DNA from 3 places in the Arthrobacter sp. E1SS-5 genome. Region 1 is predicted to be linked to each of the others. Evidence: riboswitches for the same ligand, from Rfam matches in the RefSeq annotation. Region 1 holds a riboswitch; each other region holds the start of a gene.
The links. A riboswitch is a leader RNA that binds a small molecule or an ion and turns the genes downstream of it on or off. The one in region 1 is predicted to bind thiamine pyrophosphate.
Positions count from the first base shown of each region.

Region 1 (6,002 bases):
CGCATGGTCCGGGCGAACAGCGCGCTGTGCATCCGCTCAGGCCGGCCGCCGCCGTATTCGTCCGCCTGGATTTCCACCAGGGCCGCCTTGGGCCGGCCGCTGAGCCGCGGAATGGCCCACGTGTGCGGGTCGGCTTCCTTCAATTGGTACATGGATTTGTGGACCAGGAACTCCTTGAGCTGGTCCAGCGTGGCTTTCCTGGCCACGTAGCGGGACACGCTCGGACCAGTGTCCGTGGCGGCCAGGCCGAACAGGACGTCGGCAACGGCGTCGCTGGTCATGGCAACCCCGCCGGGCGGTTCGAAGTTCCCTGCGGCCTGGCAGGCGGCAGCGCGCAGTGCCGCTTCGAACGGTTCCTCGATCAGCCGGCGGACCCTGATCAGCGACGGCTCCCACTCCCAGTGGTCCGAAGCGCCGTCCAGGCCGGAGTAGTGGAGTTCGTAAAGGCAGAAAAGCGAAAGTTGGATGTCTTCGTCGGCGATGATGTCGCCGGTTCCGGCCAGCTGCCGCACCACCAGGGAGTACAGCCCGTCCAGGCCAGGCCCGGCGGTGTCCGGATGCGCCAGGACCTGGAACAGTGCGCTGCTGACGGGTCCTCTGGGTTCCGGGATTCTCATGGGGCTCCTTGGTCTGCCGCGCTGCTGACGGGAACGAACGCGGGGCCGCCCATGGTCAGTCCCATGCCCGTCCTCCTCGAAACCCGGGAGACAACATAGTAAGCATGATTACTAATAAAAGCTAAGTGAGCGGCCTCCATGCTCCACGCCGTTGCGAACGGCCGGTCACATCCGGTCCGATCGGTGCCGGCAGCCCTCAATCCGGTGCCGCCCGGTGTAAACTTGACCACGCCCGGAAGGGCAATCAAAAGCCTTACCCAAACCAAAAAGCAACACTAAAAACGACAGGGGAGCGCCGCCGTCGGGCATCCTGGCACAAGCCGGGCACCGCAGGTGGGCGCTGAGAGTGCGGACAGCCGCAGACCCTCGAACCTGATCCGGTTAGTACCGGCGCAAGGGAGTCGAGTTCTCAAAGTGTCGCGGCTGCACGGCAACGGGCCGTCAGCCGGGTCCACTTTCCCCTCCTGTTTCCCAGGAGGATCACATGAGCACTGCAGCAATCAAGAAGACCACCAGCAGGTCCTGGCGCGTCGTGGACATCGTGGTGGCGGCGCTGGTGGCCATCGCGGGCGGCGTCATCTTTTGGGCGTGGGACCAGGGCGCGGCAGCGCTGTCGGCCCCCATGAACGCCGCCTACCCACCCCTCACCGGGCTGCTGGCCGGCGGATGGATGATTCCGGGCGTGCTGGGCATGCTCATCATCCGCAAGCCGGGCGCGGCCCTGTTCTGCGAGACCGTGGCCGCCACCGGTGAGCTGCTCATGGGCTCCCAGTATGGCGCCTCGGTGCTGTTCTCCGGTTTCATCCAGGGACTGGGGGCGGAGATCATCTTCGCCATCTTCGTTTACCGGAAGTTCAACCTGCCCGTCTCCCTGCTGGCGGGCGCCGCGGCCGGCTTCTTCTGTGGCCTGAACGACTCCTTTGCGCCGTGGGGCTGGAACATCGCCTACTCGGGTGCGGACAAGTTCGCCTACATCGTCCTCACCACCATCTCCGGCGCGGTCCTGGCCGGCGCCCTGTCCTGGCTCGCCACCCGCGGCCTGGCCCGCACCGGCGTGCTGAGCTCCTTCGCCTCCCGCAAGGCTGCCACGGAGCCAGTCTTCTCCTGATGGCACCCTCCCAGGGCGCAGCCGGCGCCGTGAACCCAGCCGCCGTCACCGCCCGCGGCTGGGGCTGGCGGCATGCCGGCAGGGCCAAGCCCGCCGTCCACGCCCTTGACCTGGACATCAGCCCCGGCGAGCGGGTGCTGCTGCTTGGCCCCTCGGGCGCCGGAAAGTCGACGCTCCTGCATGCGCTGGCCGGCGTGCTGGGAGACATCAACGACGACGGCGAGGCAGGCGACGCCGACGAGTCCGGTTCGCTGCTGGTTGACGGCGCCGTGCCCAGGTCCCAGCGCGGCCGCGCCGGGCTGATGCAGCAGGACCCGGAGACGCAAGTGGTCCTATCGCGGGTGGGGGACGACGTCGCCTTCGGCGCCGAGAACCTTGCCGTGCCCCGCGACGCCATCTGGGCGCGCGTGCACGAGGCGCTTGCCGACGTCGGACTGTCCCACCTCCCGCTGGACCACCCGACGTCGGCCCTGTCCGGCGGGCAAAAGCAGCGCCTGGCGCTGGCGGGGATCCTGGCCATGCGCCCCGGGCTGATCCTGCTGGACGAGCCCACCGCCAACCTGGACCCGGACGGGGTGCTGGAGGTCCGCGACGCCGTGGCGCGCTGCCTGGACAAGACCGGAGCCACGCTGGTGGTGGTGGAGCACCGCGTGTCCGTGTGGAAGGACCTGGTGGACCGGATCGTGGTCCTGCAGCCCGGTTCGTCAACCGAACCTGCCGTGCTCCTGGACGGGCCACCGGACCGGGTGCTCAGCGAGGCGCGGACCATGCTCGCCGCGGCGGGGGTGTGGGTGCCCGGCTACGTTCCGGCCACCCGTGCCCGCTCTGCGGTGCAGGCGCCGGGAACGGGGAACCTCCTGCTGGCCGCGGAACAACTGGGCGTATCCCGCGAGCGTCCGCGCCGCCAAGGCTTCCGCAAAATCCCACCCGTCCCCGTCCAGGAAGGCGTGGCCGCCCAGGTCCGCGCCGGGCAGGCACTGGCCATCACCGGTCCCAACGGCGCCGGCAAGTCCACGTTCGCGCTGACCCTCGCCGGCCTCCTGGAACCGGTGTCCGGAAAGGTGTCCGCCACCCTGGACCTCAGCCGCGGTGCGGGCATCGACCCGTTCCGGTGGAAGGCCGAGCAGTTGATTTCGCGCGTGGGGACGGTGTTCCAAGAGCCTGAGCACCAGTTCGTCACCGGCAAGGTGCTGGATGAGCTGCGTTTTGGTCCCCGGCACCTGGGCCATGGTGAGGACCGGGTTGACGAGCTGCTGGAGCGGCTGCGGCTCACCCAACTGGTGGACGCCAACCCCTACACGCTCTCCGGGGGTGAAAAGCGGCGGCTGTCCGTTGCCACCGTCCTTGCCGCCAGCCCCCAGGTCCTGGTCCTGGACGAGCCCACCTTCGGGCAGGATGCCAACACCTGGGCCGAGCTGGCGTCGTTCCTGTCCGAGCTGCTTGATGCCGGAACGGCAGTTGTTTCCGTGACCCACGACGCCGAATTTACCGAGGCGCTGGGCGGCGAGGAGCTGCGCATGGCGGCTGCGGAATCGGTGGCGCCATGAGGCAGCAGCTCACCCTCAGCGGCAACCGCGCCCTGCTCACCCGTGCCAATCCGCTCAGCAAATTCGCGGCGGTCCTGCTCATTACGGCCGTCCTTGCCCTGTCCATCGACTGGGTGTCGGCATCCGTGGCACTGGTCTTCGAACTCCTGCTGTTTCCCCTGGCCGGGCTCACCCTGTCCCTGCTGTGGCAGCGCGGCTGGCCCTTGATCATTGCGGCCGCGATAGGCGGCTGGAGCACCTCCATCCTGGCGCCGGACAGCGGCAGGATCCTGCTCGACGCCGGCATCTGGACCATGAGCGAAGGTTCCCTCCAGCTGGGGATCGGCTTCCTGCTGCGCGGCTTTGCCATCGCCCTTCCGGCGGTGCTCCTGATGAGCTGCACCGATCCCACGGACCTGGCCGATGCGCTGGCGCAGAAAGCACGCCTGCCGCACCGGTTCGTCCTGGGAACCCTGGCCGCGATGCGGCTGGTGGGGCTCATGGCCGAGGAGTGGCAGACCATCGGCATGGCACGGCGTGCCCGCGGCGTTGGTTCACGCGGCAGCCTGGGCCAGCGGGTGAAGGCCACGCTGGGGCAAAGTTTCGGGCTCCTGGTGCAGGCCATCCGGCGCGCGTCAAGGCTTGCCGTGACCATGGAAGCACGGGGCTTTGGCGGCGCCACGCGGACGTGGGCACGGGAATCCACCTTCAGCCTGCTGGATCTCGGAGTGGTGGCCGGTGGGGTCGTGGTGGCCGGGCTGGCCCTCTTTGCGGCTGTCACCGCCGGTACCTGGAACATGGTGTGGCTGGGGAGCTGAGTCTCCGCCCGGGAACTACGCATGCTTCCCTATCGCACATGGTGGGTATAAACGTTCCGTACCCCCTGTACTCGGCGTTGGGTAGGCGCAAACGCGGGTGGATAGCTCATTTATGATATATTCGCGGTATGACGCAGGAAACCGCTGAACACGTTGCCGCCATGCTGAGGGACGCCCGGAGCGAGAAAGGGTGGACCCAGGGCCAGTTGGCCGCCGAACTCGGCACCAGCCAGAGCGCCGTGGCCCGGATGGAACAGGGCAAGCAGAACCTGAGCCTGAAAATGATCCAGCGGCTGGAAAACATCTTCGACCGCAGCATCGTCAACGTGGGCAAGCCGCAGATGACCCACCTCCGGGTGGAGGGCGGCCGCACACTGTCCGGGGCCGTAGACGTGAACAGCAGCAAGAACGCCGGCGTCGCCCTGCTCTGCGCCAGCCTGATCAACCGCGGCACCACCGTGCTCCGCAGGCTGGCCCGGATCGAGGAAGTCAACCGCATTGTCGAGGTGCTGACCAGCATCGGCGTGGAATGCACCTGGCTCAATGACACGGACCTGCGCCTCCGCCGTCCCGCCGTCCTGGACCTGGACGCGATGGACGTTGACGCGGCACGCAGGACCCGCAGCGTCATCATGCTGCTCGGCCCCATGCTGGACGAGTCGCGGGAGTACCGGCTGCCCTACGCCGGCGGCTGCGACCTTGGCACCCGCACGGTGGAGCCCCACATGCAGGCCCTGCGCGAGTTCGGCCTTTCCGTGGAGGCCACTGCAGGTTTCTACACCGTGCAGGCGCCCCCTGCAGACACCCGGGACCGTTCCTTCGTCCTCACCGAGCGGGGCGACACCGTCACCGAGAATGCGATCATGGCGGCGGCGCACCGGCCGGGAACCACCGTGATCCGCAACGCCAGCCCCAACTACATGGTCCAGGACCTCTGCTTCTACCTGCAGATGCTCGGCGTCACCATCGAGGGCGTGGGCACCACCACCCTGAAGATCACCGGCCGGCCCGAAATCGACGCCGACATCGAGTACTTCCCCTCCGAGGACCCCATCGAGGCCATGAGCCTGATCACGGCCGGGATCGTCACCAACTCCGAGGTCACGGTGCGCCGCGTTCCCATCGAGTTCATGGAAATCGAATTGGCCACCCTGGGCCAGATGGGGCAGAAGCTTGAGGTTTCGGGCGAATACATGGCCCGCAACGGCCGCACCCGCCTGGTGGACGTCACCACCAAACCCTCCGAGCTGCGTGCCCCCGAGGACAAGATCCATCCCATGCCCTTCCCCGGGCTGAACATCGACAACCTGCCGTTCTTTGCCGTCATTGCTGCGAACGCCCACGGCCAGACCATGATCCACGACTGGGTCTACGAAAACCGTGCGATCTACCTGACGGAGCTGAACCGGCTCGGCGCGCAGGTGCAGCTCCTGGACCCGCACCGGATCTACGTCAACGGGCCCACCAAGTGGCGGGCCGCCGAGGTGGGCTGCCCGCCCGCACTTCGTCCGGCGGCCTGCCTTCTGCTGGCGATGCTTGCCGCGCGCGGTGTCTCCGAACTGCGGAACATCTATGTGATTGAACGTGGCTACGAGGACCTGGCGGAGCGTTTGAACACCATTGGCGCCAAGGTGGAGTACTTCCAGGACTAGGCATTCACGGTTCGTCATGATCAGCGTGTGACAGTTCCAATGCCCTTGCGCTGCCGCAGAATGTTCGTATGCGTACGTTCGGCGTAGAGGAAGAACTCCTGATCGTTGATCCGGAGTCCGGAGAACCGCTTGCGCTGGCTGACGCCCTCCTGGCCAGCCATCGCGTTGCGGCGGACGATCTCCCCCTGGACCCGGACGCCCACCACGCCGGGACCCACGGGGATTACGACGACGAGATGGGCCTGAGTGCCGAGCTGAAGCTTGAGCAGATCGAGACGCAG
Region 1 covers NZ_CP172703.1:3,964,020-3,970,021, reverse strand. The annotation lists gene ACIGJD_RS18585 (iron-containing redox enzyme family protein) at 1-617, opposite strand, end outside; TPP riboswitch at 894-1,034, shown strand; gene ACIGJD_RS18580 (ECF transporter S component) at 1,102-1,725, shown strand; gene ACIGJD_RS18575 (ABC transporter ATP-binding protein) at 1,725-3,272, shown strand; gene ACIGJD_RS18570 (energy-coupling factor transporter transmembrane component T family protein) at 3,269-4,069, shown strand; gene ACIGJD_RS18565 (UDP-N-acetylglucosamine 1-carboxyvinyltransferase) at 4,198-5,721, shown strand; gene ACIGJD_RS18560 (glutamate--cysteine ligase 2) at 5,790-6,002, shown strand, end outside.

Region 2 (6,002 bases), 1.1 Mb from region 1:
TCGCGCTGGGTGGCTCCGATCACCACGGTCCCGTCCTGCCGCGGCACGATGTACACCGGAATTCCGTGGACCAGCCCCCGCACCGTAGCTGTCACCAGGGGCTGGAGGTGGCGGGGAACTGCCAGCCGGAGGATGTCCCCGTGCACGGGCCGCAGCGGCAGTTCGAGGCCGGGGGGAAGGTCCGCGAGCGCACCTGACTGCAGGCCGTTGGCCACCACGGTTTCCGTTGCCAGGACGGTGCCGCCACCGGCGAGCCGGACTCCTGCCACCGTTCCGCCGTCCCACAACAGCCCGGCTGCCCGGTCCGGCACGGCGTACCCGTCCACCGCCCCTGCCACAGCCGGGCCCGGCAACTCCTGCGCGGCGCGGGCCAGCGCCAGCCGCAGGGCCGCCACCAACCGCCGGGGATCCACCTGGTGGTCCGCGGGGGTGTCGAGGGCGCAGGCGATGGCGGGACTGAGGAGGGGTTCGCGTTGGCGCGCCTCCCGCACGGTGAGGGGTTCCACCGCCAGCCCGTGGGCCTGCTGGACCGTGCGCAGGTCCATCAGCGCGCGGCGGTCTGCGGCGTCGGCACCCACGGCGAGTGTCGGCGTCGTCAGGTATCCGGAATCCGCGCCCGATGCATCGGCGAGACCGGCAGCGAACCCCGGCCACCGCGACGATGCCTCCAGCATGAGTTCCAGGAGGTCTTCCTCCTGGTAGTGCAGTTCGCTCACCGGGGCCAGCATGCCGGCGGCGGCCCAGCTGGCGCCGGAACCGGGCGCGTCGTCAATGAGGACGACGGAGCGTCCGGAACGCTGCACCTCCCAGGCGATGCCGTGTCCCACCACTCCCCCGCCAATGACGGCGACGTCGGCCCGTAGTGTTGCCGGAAGGGTGGAGGGGATGGACGCATCATCGGACGCGGGATGGGCAGTGCCGGGGGTACGCATGTGGGTTCCTTCCCTACGCCGGCATTAACCGGATCAGGTCAAGCGGTCGGCTCTGACGCCCTCTCAGCCCGGCGCTTTGTGACAGCTGCCGCGGGCTCCCGCAGTACCTCCCCAGTTTAGAGGAATTAGGCTTGCAGGCATGAATGCGACCACCCCATCCTTTCCTGCAGGTTCCCACGCTCCAGCCGGCGGAGTCGCCAATGCCGAGGTTGTCAACGCCCGGGACAATGAGGCCCTCAAGGCTGCCCGCCTGTACCTCTGCACCGATGCGCGGCGGGACCGCGGCGACTTTGCGGAGTTCGTGGACGCGGCGTTTGCCGGCGGCGTGGACATCATCCAGCTGCGGGACAAGACCATCGAGGCCGCCGAGGAACTGGACCTTTTGGCGGTGCTGAAGGAAGTGGCGGTGCGGCACGGCAAGCTGTGGGCGGTTAATGACCGCGCCGACATCGCCGTGCTTTCCGGGGCCCCTGTGTTCCACATTGGCCAGAAGGACCTGCCGCTGGCGGCAGCACGCACGCTGGTCAACGGGAACGCCGCCATCGGACTTTCCAGCCACACGGCTGAACAGGTGGATGCCGCCCTTGCCGCCACCGCCGGCCCCTCCGGCCTGGACTACTTCTGCGTGGGTCCGGTCTGGGCCACGCCCACCAAACCCGGCAGGGCCGCCGTCGGTCCCGACCTGGTGAAGTATGCAGCCGGGGCGTCCCGGCAGGCTGGGGATCCGGTGCCCTGGTTTGCCATTGGCGGCATCGACCACGGCAACGTCCACCAGGTGGCGGAGGCGGGCGCGCGCAGGATCGTGGTGGTCCGTGCCATCACCGAAGCCCCTGATCCCGCCGCCGCTGCTGCCTCCCTCCTCGACGCGCTGGACGCCGCCGGCTCCTGAGCCTGCTTAATCCCGGAACTTGGGGCTACGCTGAATTTTGTGTCACATCATCGGCTGGCCCCCAACGTCCACGACCATAAGAACGCCTTGGAAGAGGCGCTGGGCCTGCTGCGGACGGAACTTGAACTTCCGGGTCCATACCCCGCCGAAGCCGTGGAAGACGCCCTCGCTGCCGTGGCCGCGCTGCAGCTTCCGTCCTACGACCTGACCGCCGTAGAGTTCGTCACCATCGATCCGGCGTCCTCCACCGACCTGGACCAGGCAGTGTTCATCGAATTGGACGGGGACGGCTACCGCGTGATGTATGCGATCGCCGATGTTCCGGCCTTCGTTGCGCCGGGAGGTCCCCTGGACGCCGAGACGCGGCGGCGCGGCCAGACGTTCTACGCCCCGGACGGCCGGATCCCGCTGCACCCGGAGGTCATCAGCGAAGGGGCCGGGAGCCTGCTTCCCGGCCAGGAGTGTTCTGCCTTCGTCTGGGACTTCACTCTCGACGCCGAAGCAACCGTCCTGGCAGTAGGCGTCCGTCGGGCGCGTGTCCGCAGCCGCGACAAGCTCAGCTACAAGGGCGCCCAGGCAGACCTCGACGCCGGGACGGCCTCCCCCGTGCTCCATTTGCTCCGCGAGGTGGGCCTGAAGCGGGTGGCACTGGAGCGGGCCCGTGAAGGCGCCAGCCTCAACATGCCCGAGCAGGAGATTGTCCAACTGCCCGACGGCGGCTACCGGATTGACGCGGTTCCACAGCTTCCGGTGGAGGACTGGAACGCGCAGATTTCGCTGATGACCGGGATGGCGGCCGCTGAGCTCATGCTTGAGGGCAAGGTGGGCATCCTGCGCACCATGCCGGCACCGGATGAACGGTCCCTGAGGCACTTCCGGCTGCAGACGGAGGTGCTGGGCAGGCCGTGGGACGGCGAAGTCAGCTACGGCGAATACCTGCGCTCCCTGGATCCCACCGACCCGAGGCAGCTGGCCATCATGCATTCGGCAGGCATGCTGTTCCGCGGAGCGTCCTACACCGCCTTCGATGGAACCGTCCCCGAGGACGGAATCCAGTCCGCCATCGGCGCGGCCTATGCCCACACCACCGCGCCGCTGCGCCGCTTGGTGGACCGCTTCGTTCTGGTCATCTGCGAGGCCCTGAGCAACGGCGGCGATGTTCCCGGTTGGGCACGCGAAGCCCTGCCGCTGCTGCCGGGCATCATGGCGGGATCGGACCAGCTGGCATCCCGGATGGAACGCCTGGCCCTGGACACCGTGGAGGCGGCGCTGCTGTTGAACCACATCGGGCAGGAGTTCGACGCGATCGTGATCTCCGGGTCCAAGCCGCAGAACGGCAACGGCAACAACGGGAAGAATGGCAACGGCAATGGGAAGAACGGCAACGGGAGCTCCGGGATCATCCAGATCGCAGAACCCGCGGTGACCGCTCGCTGCGCCGGCGAATTGGAGTCCGGCACCAAGGTCCGGGTCCGGCTGGTGTCCTCTGACATCACCACCCGGGAGATCCACTTCGAACTGGTCCGCTGAGCAACCAGCGGACGCCGCAAGCGGGCCGAAACCGTGTTTCTGCACCCATGCGGCTAGACTGGAGGAGTAGAACTGGATGCCCGGTCGTTGATTTCCTCCATTTGAAACCAACAAGCCCGCCCCTACGCGATCTTGAGAATTGCCCGCTGGTCCCCAGTGCCAGCATTAGATAGCCCGCGATCGGCTTCCACTGGAATTGCTTGCGCGCCAGAGCGTGCTCCGGAGCGGCCAGCCCTGGCCGGCCCGTTGAGCAGGCAGCGCCAATGCCTAAATGAATAAGGAAACTCCCCTGTGAGTGAATTGCATACCCACCAGCTTCTGAGCGACGTGTCCGGTACGGAGACCATCGAACCGGAAGAGACCATCATCTCGGACGAGACGCCGCACGAGATCGCCGAAAAGTCCTTTGCCGACTACAACGTCCGCGACGACATCGTGGAGTCCCTGGCCGACGCCGGGATTACCCACCCCTTTCCCATCCAGGCCATGACCCTGCCGGTAGCCCTGGGCGGCCACGACATCATCGGCCAGGCCAAAACCGGAACCGGCAAGACCCTGGGCTTCGGCATTCCGGCGCTCCAGCGCGTCATCGGCCAGGACGACCCCGGCTACGCCAAGCTGGCCGTGCCGGGAGCCCCGCAGGCCCTGGTCATCGTTCCCACCCGTGAACTGGCGGTCCAGGTGGCCAGCGACCTTCAGACCGCGTCGCGCAAGCGCAACGCCAGGATCGCCACCATCTACGGCGGCCGGGCGTACGAGCCCCAGATTGAATCCCTGAAGAAGGGTGTAGAGGTAGTGGTCGGCACCCCCGGCCGGTTGATCGACCTCTACAAGCAGAAGCACCTGAGCCTGAAGAACGTCAAAATCGTGGTCCTGGACGAAGCCGACGAGATGCTGGACCTCGGCTTCCTGCCGGACGTGGAGACCCTGATCGCTGCCACCCCCGCCGTCCGCCAGACACTGCTGTTCTCCGCCACGATGCCCGGCCCGGTCATCGCCATGGCCCGCCGGTACATGACCCAGCCCACCCACATCCGCGCCGCGGATCCGGAGGACGAGGGCCTGACCAAGCGGGACATCCGCCAGCTGATCTACCGTGCGCACAGCATGGACAAGACCGAAGTGGTGGCACGCATCCTGCAGGCGCGCGGGCGCGGGCGGACCATCATCTTCACCAAGACCAAGCGCACCGCCGCCAAGGTGGCCGAGGAACTGGTGGACCGCGGCTTCGCTGCCGCCGCCCTCCACGGCGACCTGGGCCAGGGCGCCCGTGAACAAGCGCTGCGTGCCTTCCGCAACAACAAGGTGGACGTTCTGGTGGCCACGGACGTGGCGGCCCGCGGCATCGACGTCGAGGACGTCACCCACGTGATCAACTACCAGTGCGTGGAAGACGAGAAGATCTACCTGCACCGGGTGGGCCGCACCGGCCGGGCCGGGAACAAGGGCACCGCGGTCACGTTTGTGGACTGGGACGATGTCCCACGCTGGGCACTGATCAACAAGGCACTGGGCCTCAACGTGCCCGAACCCGTCGAAACCTACTCATCCTCGCCGCACCTGTACACGGACCTGGACATTCCCGAGGGCACCAAGGGCCGCCTGCCGCGCGACAAGCGAACCCTGGCCGGCGTCGACGCAGAGGTCCTCGAGGACCTTGGCGAGACCGGTAAGAAGAACAGCCGCGGCGGCCGGGACTCGTCCCGGTCCCGGGACGGACGCGGACGCAGCAAGGGCGGCAACCGCGAAGGAGGCCGCAGCAGTGATTCAGCCGGCCAATCAGGCGAGCGCCGCCGTCGTACGTCCAACCCGGAAGCCGCACCTGCCGGTGAAGCTGCCGCCCCGGCAGCCGATGGCGGCCAGCCGTCGCGCGCCCGCCGTACCCGCACCCGCACCCGCCGCCGCAACGGCGAAGTGGTGGCGGGCGCCGACAAGGGCACGCAGCCTGGCATCTCCGAGGGCTAACTGCCCCGATGACTGACACTGTTTGGGCGCCGGACGGCGGCAGCCTGGTGGTGCACGCGGACAACGCGGAGTACCTCCCCACGCTGCCGGACGGCGCCTTCACACTGATTTACGTGGACCCGCCCTTCAACACCGGCCGGCCGCAGCAGCGCCAGGAAACCCGCATGGTGGTCAACGCTGAAGGCAGCGGGGACCGGGTGGGTTTCAAGGGCCGCTCCTACGACACCATCAAGGGCGCCCTGCACCGCTACGACGACGCGTTCAGCGACTACTGGTCCTTCCTGGAACCGCGGCTCGTGGAAGCCTGGCGGCTCCTTGCCGACGATGGAACCCTGTACCTGCACCTGGACTACCGCGAGGTGCACTACGCCAAGGTCATGCTGGACGCCATCTTTGGCCGGGAATGCTTCCTGAACGAGATCATCTGGGCCTACGACTACGGCGCCCGCGCAAAAAACCGGTGGCCCACCAAGCACGACAACATCCTGGTGTACGTCAAGAACCCGGCCAAGTACCACTTCGACAGCGCCGAGGTGGACCGCGAACCCTACATGGCCCCCGGCCTGGTAACCCCGGCCAAGCGGGAGCTGGGAAAGCTGCCCACGGATGTCTGGTGGCACACCATCGTCTCGCCCACCGGCAAGGAAAAGACCGGCTACCCCACGCAGAAGCCGGAGGGCCTGGTC
Region 2 covers NZ_CP172703.1:2,879,378-2,885,379, forward strand. The annotation lists gene thiO (glycine oxidase ThiO) at 1-932, opposite strand, end outside; TPP riboswitch at 926-1,044, opposite strand; gene thiE (thiamine phosphate synthase) at 1,072-1,821, shown strand; gene ACIGJD_RS13330 (RNB domain-containing ribonuclease) at 1,861-3,351, shown strand; gene ACIGJD_RS13335 (DEAD/DEAH box helicase) at 3,643-5,316, shown strand; gene ACIGJD_RS13340 (DNA-methyltransferase) at 5,325-6,002, shown strand, end outside.
Region 2: another riboswitch for thiamine pyrophosphate. It lies ahead of thiO (glycine oxidase ThiO); the one in region 1 lies ahead of ACIGJD_RS18580 (ECF transporter S component).

Region 3 (6,002 bases), 1.5 Mb from region 1:
ACCAAGAACAACCTCGAAGCTGCCGAGGAAGTGGTGCGCCAGCTCCGGCTGCGCGACATCGGCGGCATCATCGTGATCGACTTCATCGACATGGTGCTCGAATCCAACCGCGACCTGGTGCTGCGCCGCCTGGTGGAATGCCTGGGCCGCGACCGCACCAAGCACCAAGTGGCTGAAGTGACCTCCCTCGGCCTGGTCCAGATGACCCGCAAGCGCATGGGTACCGGGTTGCTGGAAGTCTTTGGTGAACAGTGCGAGGCCTGCGCCGGCCGCGGCATGGTGACCCACGACGATCCCGTGGAGCACCGCCGCGCCAACGTCGTTGCCGCCGAGCACCACCATGTCCAGCGCAGCGACAACCGGCCCGAAGCCCGGCCGGAAGCCCACCGCACCGAAGGCCAGCGGACCGACAACAACCAGCCCGGCGCACGTTCGGAGCGCAAGCGGCGGCGCGGACGCGGCGGCCAGCAGACCGAAGCCGCGCCAGTCCCTGCCGTCCAGGTCCACACCGTCCACCCGGAGCCCACGGACGCCGAGCGGCACGCCAAGGCGGAAGCCACCCGCCTCGCCCTGGCAAACATCGCCGCTGCTGCCCACGCCGCGCACCTGCACGACGATGAGGTGGCGGCAACCCGCCAGGTGCCGGCCGCTCCGCCTGCGCCCGCTCCGGCAGAGGAAAAGCACGACGCCGACACCCCCACGCGTCCCGCAGCTGTCCTGACGTTCGGCGGCGAGGAAGTCCCGCTTCCGTTCGTGGAGCACGCGGAGGAACAGCAGCCCAAGCCGGCCCTCACCCTAGACCGGCTCGCTGAAGCATTCGCCCACCTCGGCCAGCCGGCGTCGTCCATGGAGGATGCTCCGGCCAAGGCTGCCGAGGCGCCGAAGGCAGCGGAACAGCCGGCAACGGAACAGCCCGCGCCGGAACGGGAAGCCGGAACCGGGGGAGCGGAAGCCCGCCCCGCAGTGGAAGCTCCAGCCGAAAAGGACTATTCGGACCACACGCTGGAACAGTCCCGGCAGCGTAGGCCGCGGCGCCACCGCGGCGCCAGCCGTGCCCAAGGTGCCGCCAACGAGACCGCTGTCCAGCACCACGAGAACGTCCAGGCCACTGCCGGGGGCCATTCGCACGCGGCCAAGGCCCCGGAAACGGACAAGGCACAGGCCACCGCGGAACCGGGCAAGGCGGCGGAGGAACCCATCATCCTCGGCGTCGGCGTTCCGGCCTCGGAGCTGTAAAGGCTGAGGCCGGCAGCAGCGTAGGAACATCCAGGAGTCCCCGTTCAGTGGACGGCTCCCCCGTGAATTACAGGGGGAAACGTCCGCAGGGCGGGGATTCCTGCGTACGGCAGCCGTTCACCTTTGCGCAGGTGCTGTCACCTTTCCTGCGGACGGGCCCCAGCAGCTAGGCTGGAAACCGACACGGGGTGCCGCGCAGAAGGCCGGCTGAGATCCAGACCCGTTGAACCTGTCCGGCTAGTACCGGCGAAGGGATGTCTCTTGTCTTCCACCCTTTCCATGCCCCTGCCCACTGCATCCGATGCATCCGCCGCCTTGCCCGCAGGCCGTGACGTTCCGCGCGTCCTCTCCATTGCGGGCTCGGACCCGTCAGGCGGGGCAGGCATCCAGGCAGATCTGAAAAGCATCGCTGCCCACGGGGGCTATGGCATGGCCGTCATCACCGCCCTCACGGCCCAGAACACGCAGGGCGTGCAGGCCGTGCATGTTCCGCCGGCCGCCTTCCTGGCCCAGCAGCTGGATGCGGTCAGTGACGACATCAGTATCGACGCCGTCAAGATCGGCATGCTGGGTGACAGGGAAGTGATCCGAACTGTGCGAGGGTGGCTCGAAAAGGTGCGTCCCGCCGTCGTGGTCCTTGACCCGGTGATGGTTGCCACCAGCGGTGACCGGCTGCTGCAGGCGTCGGCGGAAGCCGCGCTGCGGGAACTGCTGCCCCTCGCCCATCTCATCACCCCCAACTTGCCCGAACTGGCCATGCTGGTGGAAGCGGATCCCGCGGAGAGCGGGGACGAGGCACTGGCCCAGGGCCGGCGCCTGGCCGATGCCACCGGGGCTACCGTGCTGGTCAAGGGCGGGCACCTTGCAGGGGAGCACTGCCCGGACGCGCTGGTCAACACCGCGGGCCTGCTGGGGCAGGACGTAGTGGAAGTCCCGGGCAACCGGATCGCCACCCGCAACAGCCACGGCACCGGCTGCTCCCTTTCCTCGGCCATGGCAACGGTGCAGGCCCGCCTGGGCGACTGGGAAGCATCACTGCGGACGGTCAAGCCCTGGCTGGCCGGCGCTCTCGAGAACTCGGGCCTGCTGGAGGTGGGCCAGGGAAACGGACCGGTGCACCACTTCCACCACCTGCGGCCGGCACTGCAGGAAGGCGGCTTCGCGGCCCGGCTGTGGGTGGAAGCCCAGCAGGACCTCGACGACATCTATGCGCTGGACTTCATCCGCGGCCTGGCCGCCGGAGACCTGCCCGAGAAGGACTTTGCCTACTACCTGGCCCAGGACGCCCTGTACCTCAACGGGTACTCCCGTGTGCTGGCCCGCACCAGCGCCCTGGCCCCCTCGGAGGCCGAACAGTTGTTCTGGGCAGGATCGGCCCAGCATTGCCTTGAGGTGGAAACGGAACTCCACCGCTCCTGGCTCAGCACCCGGCCCGCCCAGAGCGGCCTCGGCCCCGTCACTAAGGCCTACGTGGACCACCTCACCGCAGCTTCGGCGTCGGGCTCTTATGCCGTCCTTGCTGCCGCCGTCCTGCCCTGCTTCTGGCTCTATGCCGAGGTGGGGGAGAAGCTGCACGAGCAGTTCATTGCCTCCGGTGAGCCGGACGGGCATGCCTACGCTGCCTGGCTCCGCACCTATGCCGACGAGGCCTTCGCCGAAGCCACCCGCCGGGCTGTTTCCATCGTGGATGAAGCGGGGCGGAAAGCCTCCGACCATGAAAGGGCAGCGATGGTCACCGCGTTCAAGCAGTCCTGCCGCCTGGAAGTGGAATTCTTCGACGCGCCGAGACTGCATTCCTGACGGCTGCCGGCGGCGCCGCCGCTATGATGGGGGAGCATGGTTGCGGTGCTGCCCGCCGGGTTTGTGGTTACTACCACAGCCGGGCCGCCGGAACCAGCCTCATTTGCGGCCGTGGACGGATTTAGCGTATTCTGGATCCTCGGTGCTTACGCCAACACTTGGGTTATGACCCTGGAGCAATTCGCTGTGCATAACAAGCGGACTTTTCCACCGGGACGGCTCACGGATTTCCCCGGGAAATCCACGGCGTTGAGGCACAGCGGGAACCCAGCCAATTTCTGAGCCGGGTGCCGCACGCAAATTTTGTAATAAACGTCGAGAGAAGTGAGTTCCCAAGTGGTGTACGCGATTGTCCGCGCAGGCGGCCGCCAAGAGAAGGTTTCCGTTGGAGACTTCGTTACCCTGAACCGCGTCGCCGGTGGAGCCGGCAGCACCATCGAGCTGCCCGCACTGCTCCTGGTTGACGGTGACAAGGTCACCTCCGCCGCCGCTGACCTGGCCAAGGTAACTGTTACGGCTGAAATCCTCCAGGACCTGCGTGGTCCTAAGATTGTCATCCAGAAGTACAAGAACAAGACCGGCTACAAGAAGCGCCAGGGTCACCGCCAGGAACTGACCAAGGTCAAGATCACCGGCATCAAGTAACCACCGGTTACTGTTCAGGTTTTCCAACAGATTCCCCAGAATTTCAAAGGCAGGCATTTCAGATGGCACATAAAAAGGGCGCGAGCTCCACTCGCAACGGCCGCGATTCCAACGCTCAGTACCTCGGCGTCAAGCGCTTCGGCGGCCAGGTGGTTTCCGCAGGCGAGATCATCGTCCGCCAGCGTGGCACCCACTTCCACCCGGGCGCCGGCGTTGGCCGTGGCGGTGACGACACCCTGTTCGCACTGACCCCGGGCGCCGTCGAATTCGGCACCCGCCGCGGTCGTCGCGTGGTCAACATCGTTGCTGCTGCAGCTGCAGAGTAACAACCAGTTCTGAAGCGGTGGAGCGGGCCTGTGGGTCCGCTCCACTGTTCTTTTAACCGCATTACAATCGATGTGGCGTTCCGGACGCCAGGTAAACAGCATTTGAGGAGATCCACGTGGCCAGCTTTGTAGACCGGGTAGTCCTGCACGTATCCGGCGGATCGGGCGGCCACGGATGCGTCTCCGTCCACCGCGAGAAGTTCAAGCCGCTGGGTGGGCCCGACGGCGGCAACGGCGGCAACGGCGGTGACGTGATCCTTCGCGTCGATCACCAGACCACCACACTCCTCGACTACCACCACGCACCCCACCGGCACGCCAGCAACGGCGGCCCCGGCATGGGTGACTGGCGCGGAGGCAAGAACGGCGAGACCCTGGTGCTGCCCGTTCCGGACGGCACGGTGGTCAAGACCAAGGACGGCACCCTGCTCGCCGACCTCGTTGGTGAGGGTGCCGAGTACGTAGCGGCCGCCGGAGGCTTGGGCGGGCTCGGCAACGCCGCCCTCTCATCGCAAAAGCGCCGCGCCCCCGGCTTCGCGCTGCTGGGCCTCGAGGGTGACTCCCGCGACATCGTGCTGGAACTGAAGTCCATCGCGGATATCGCACTGGTGGGCTTCCCGTCCGCGGGCAAGTCCAGCCTCATCGCAGCGATGTCCGCCGCCCGCCCCAAGATCGCCGACTACCCGTTCACCACCCTGGTTCCCAACCTGGGCGTGGTGCAGGCAGGCGATGTCCGCTTCACCATTGCCGATGTTCCCGGCCTCATCGAAGGAGCCAGCGAGGGACGCGGGCTGGGGCACAACTTCCTGCGCCACGTTGAGCGCTGCGCTGCCTTGGTGCACGTGCTGGACTGCGGCACCCTGGAATCGGACCGGGACCCTCTCTCCGACCTCGCCATCATCGAGGGTGAGCTGGAAAAGTACGCCGTCGACATGAGCTATGCCGGCCAGGACGGCGAGGTGGTCCCCCTGAACCACCGCCCCCGCCTGGTTGCCCTCAACAAGGTGGACCTGCCGGACGGCAAGGACATGGCAGAGTTTGTGCGCCCGGAACTCGAATCGCGCGGTTACCGCGTCTTCGAAGTCTCTGCTACCAGCCACGAGGGACTGCGCCAGCTCGGCTTCGCCATGGCCGAGATTGTCCAGGCCGCGCGGGACGCCGTAGCCGCCGCCCCGCCCAAGGTCCAGCCCACCGTGCTGCGGCCGCGCGCCGTCAATGAAGCAGGGTTCAAGATCCGCCGCGAGGAGAAGAACCTGGAGCCGCTGTTCCGCGTCCTGGGTGAAAAGCCCGAGCGCTGGGTCAAGCAGACCGACTTCACCAACGAGGAAGCCATTGGCTACCTCGCAGACCGCCTGGCCAAGCTCGGCGTGGAGACCGAGCTGTTCAAGCAGGGCGCCAAGCCGGGGGACACCGTGGTCATCGGCGGGGACGACGGCGTCGTCTTCGACTGGGAGCCCACCATGATGGCAGGGGCCGAACTGCTTGCCTCGCCACGTGGCACCGATCCCCGGTTCGCCGATATCGGCGACCGCCCCACCCGCAGCCAGAAGCGCGAGGAGCAGCTGGAACGCCGGGAGGCCAAGGCTGCTGCCCGCGCCGAGCTTGAGGCGGAACGGAAAGCCGGGATCTGGACCGAATCCGTCAGTGGCCGCCGCGCCGCCCAGCCCCTCAAGGAAAGCGGACTGGACGCCGACGATGACCTCTAGGAGCTTGACCGCGGAACCGGCCGGGCACGCCGCGGATCGGAGTGCGCTGGCAGGTGCCCGGCGAATCGTGGTGAAGGTGGGCTCATCCTCGCTGACCAGCATCAAGGGCGGCATTTCTGAAGAGTCGCTCACCGCCCTGGCGGATGCGCTTGCGGCCAAGCGCAACGCCGGCGCCGAGATCATCCTGGTGTCCTCCGGCGCCATCGCCGCCGGACTGGCTCCGCTGGGACTGGCAAAGCGGCCCCGCGACCTCGCCACCCAGCAGGCCGCTGCCAGCGTGGGCCAGGGC
Region 3 covers NZ_CP172703.1:2,450,774-2,456,775, reverse strand. The annotation lists gene ACIGJD_RS11410 (Rne/Rng family ribonuclease) at 1-1,236, shown strand, start outside; TPP riboswitch at 1,411-1,508, shown strand; gene thiD (bifunctional hydroxymethylpyrimidine kinase/phosphomethylpyrimidine kinase) at 1,516-3,036, shown strand; gene rplU (50S ribosomal protein L21) at 3,373-3,681, shown strand; gene rpmA (50S ribosomal protein L27) at 3,744-4,007, shown strand; gene obgE (GTPase ObgE) at 4,124-5,713, shown strand; gene proB (glutamate 5-kinase) at 5,703-6,002, shown strand, end outside.
Region 3: another riboswitch for thiamine pyrophosphate. It lies ahead of thiD (bifunctional hydroxymethylpyrimidine kinase/phosphomethylpyrimidine kinase); the one in region 1 lies ahead of ACIGJD_RS18580 (ECF transporter S component).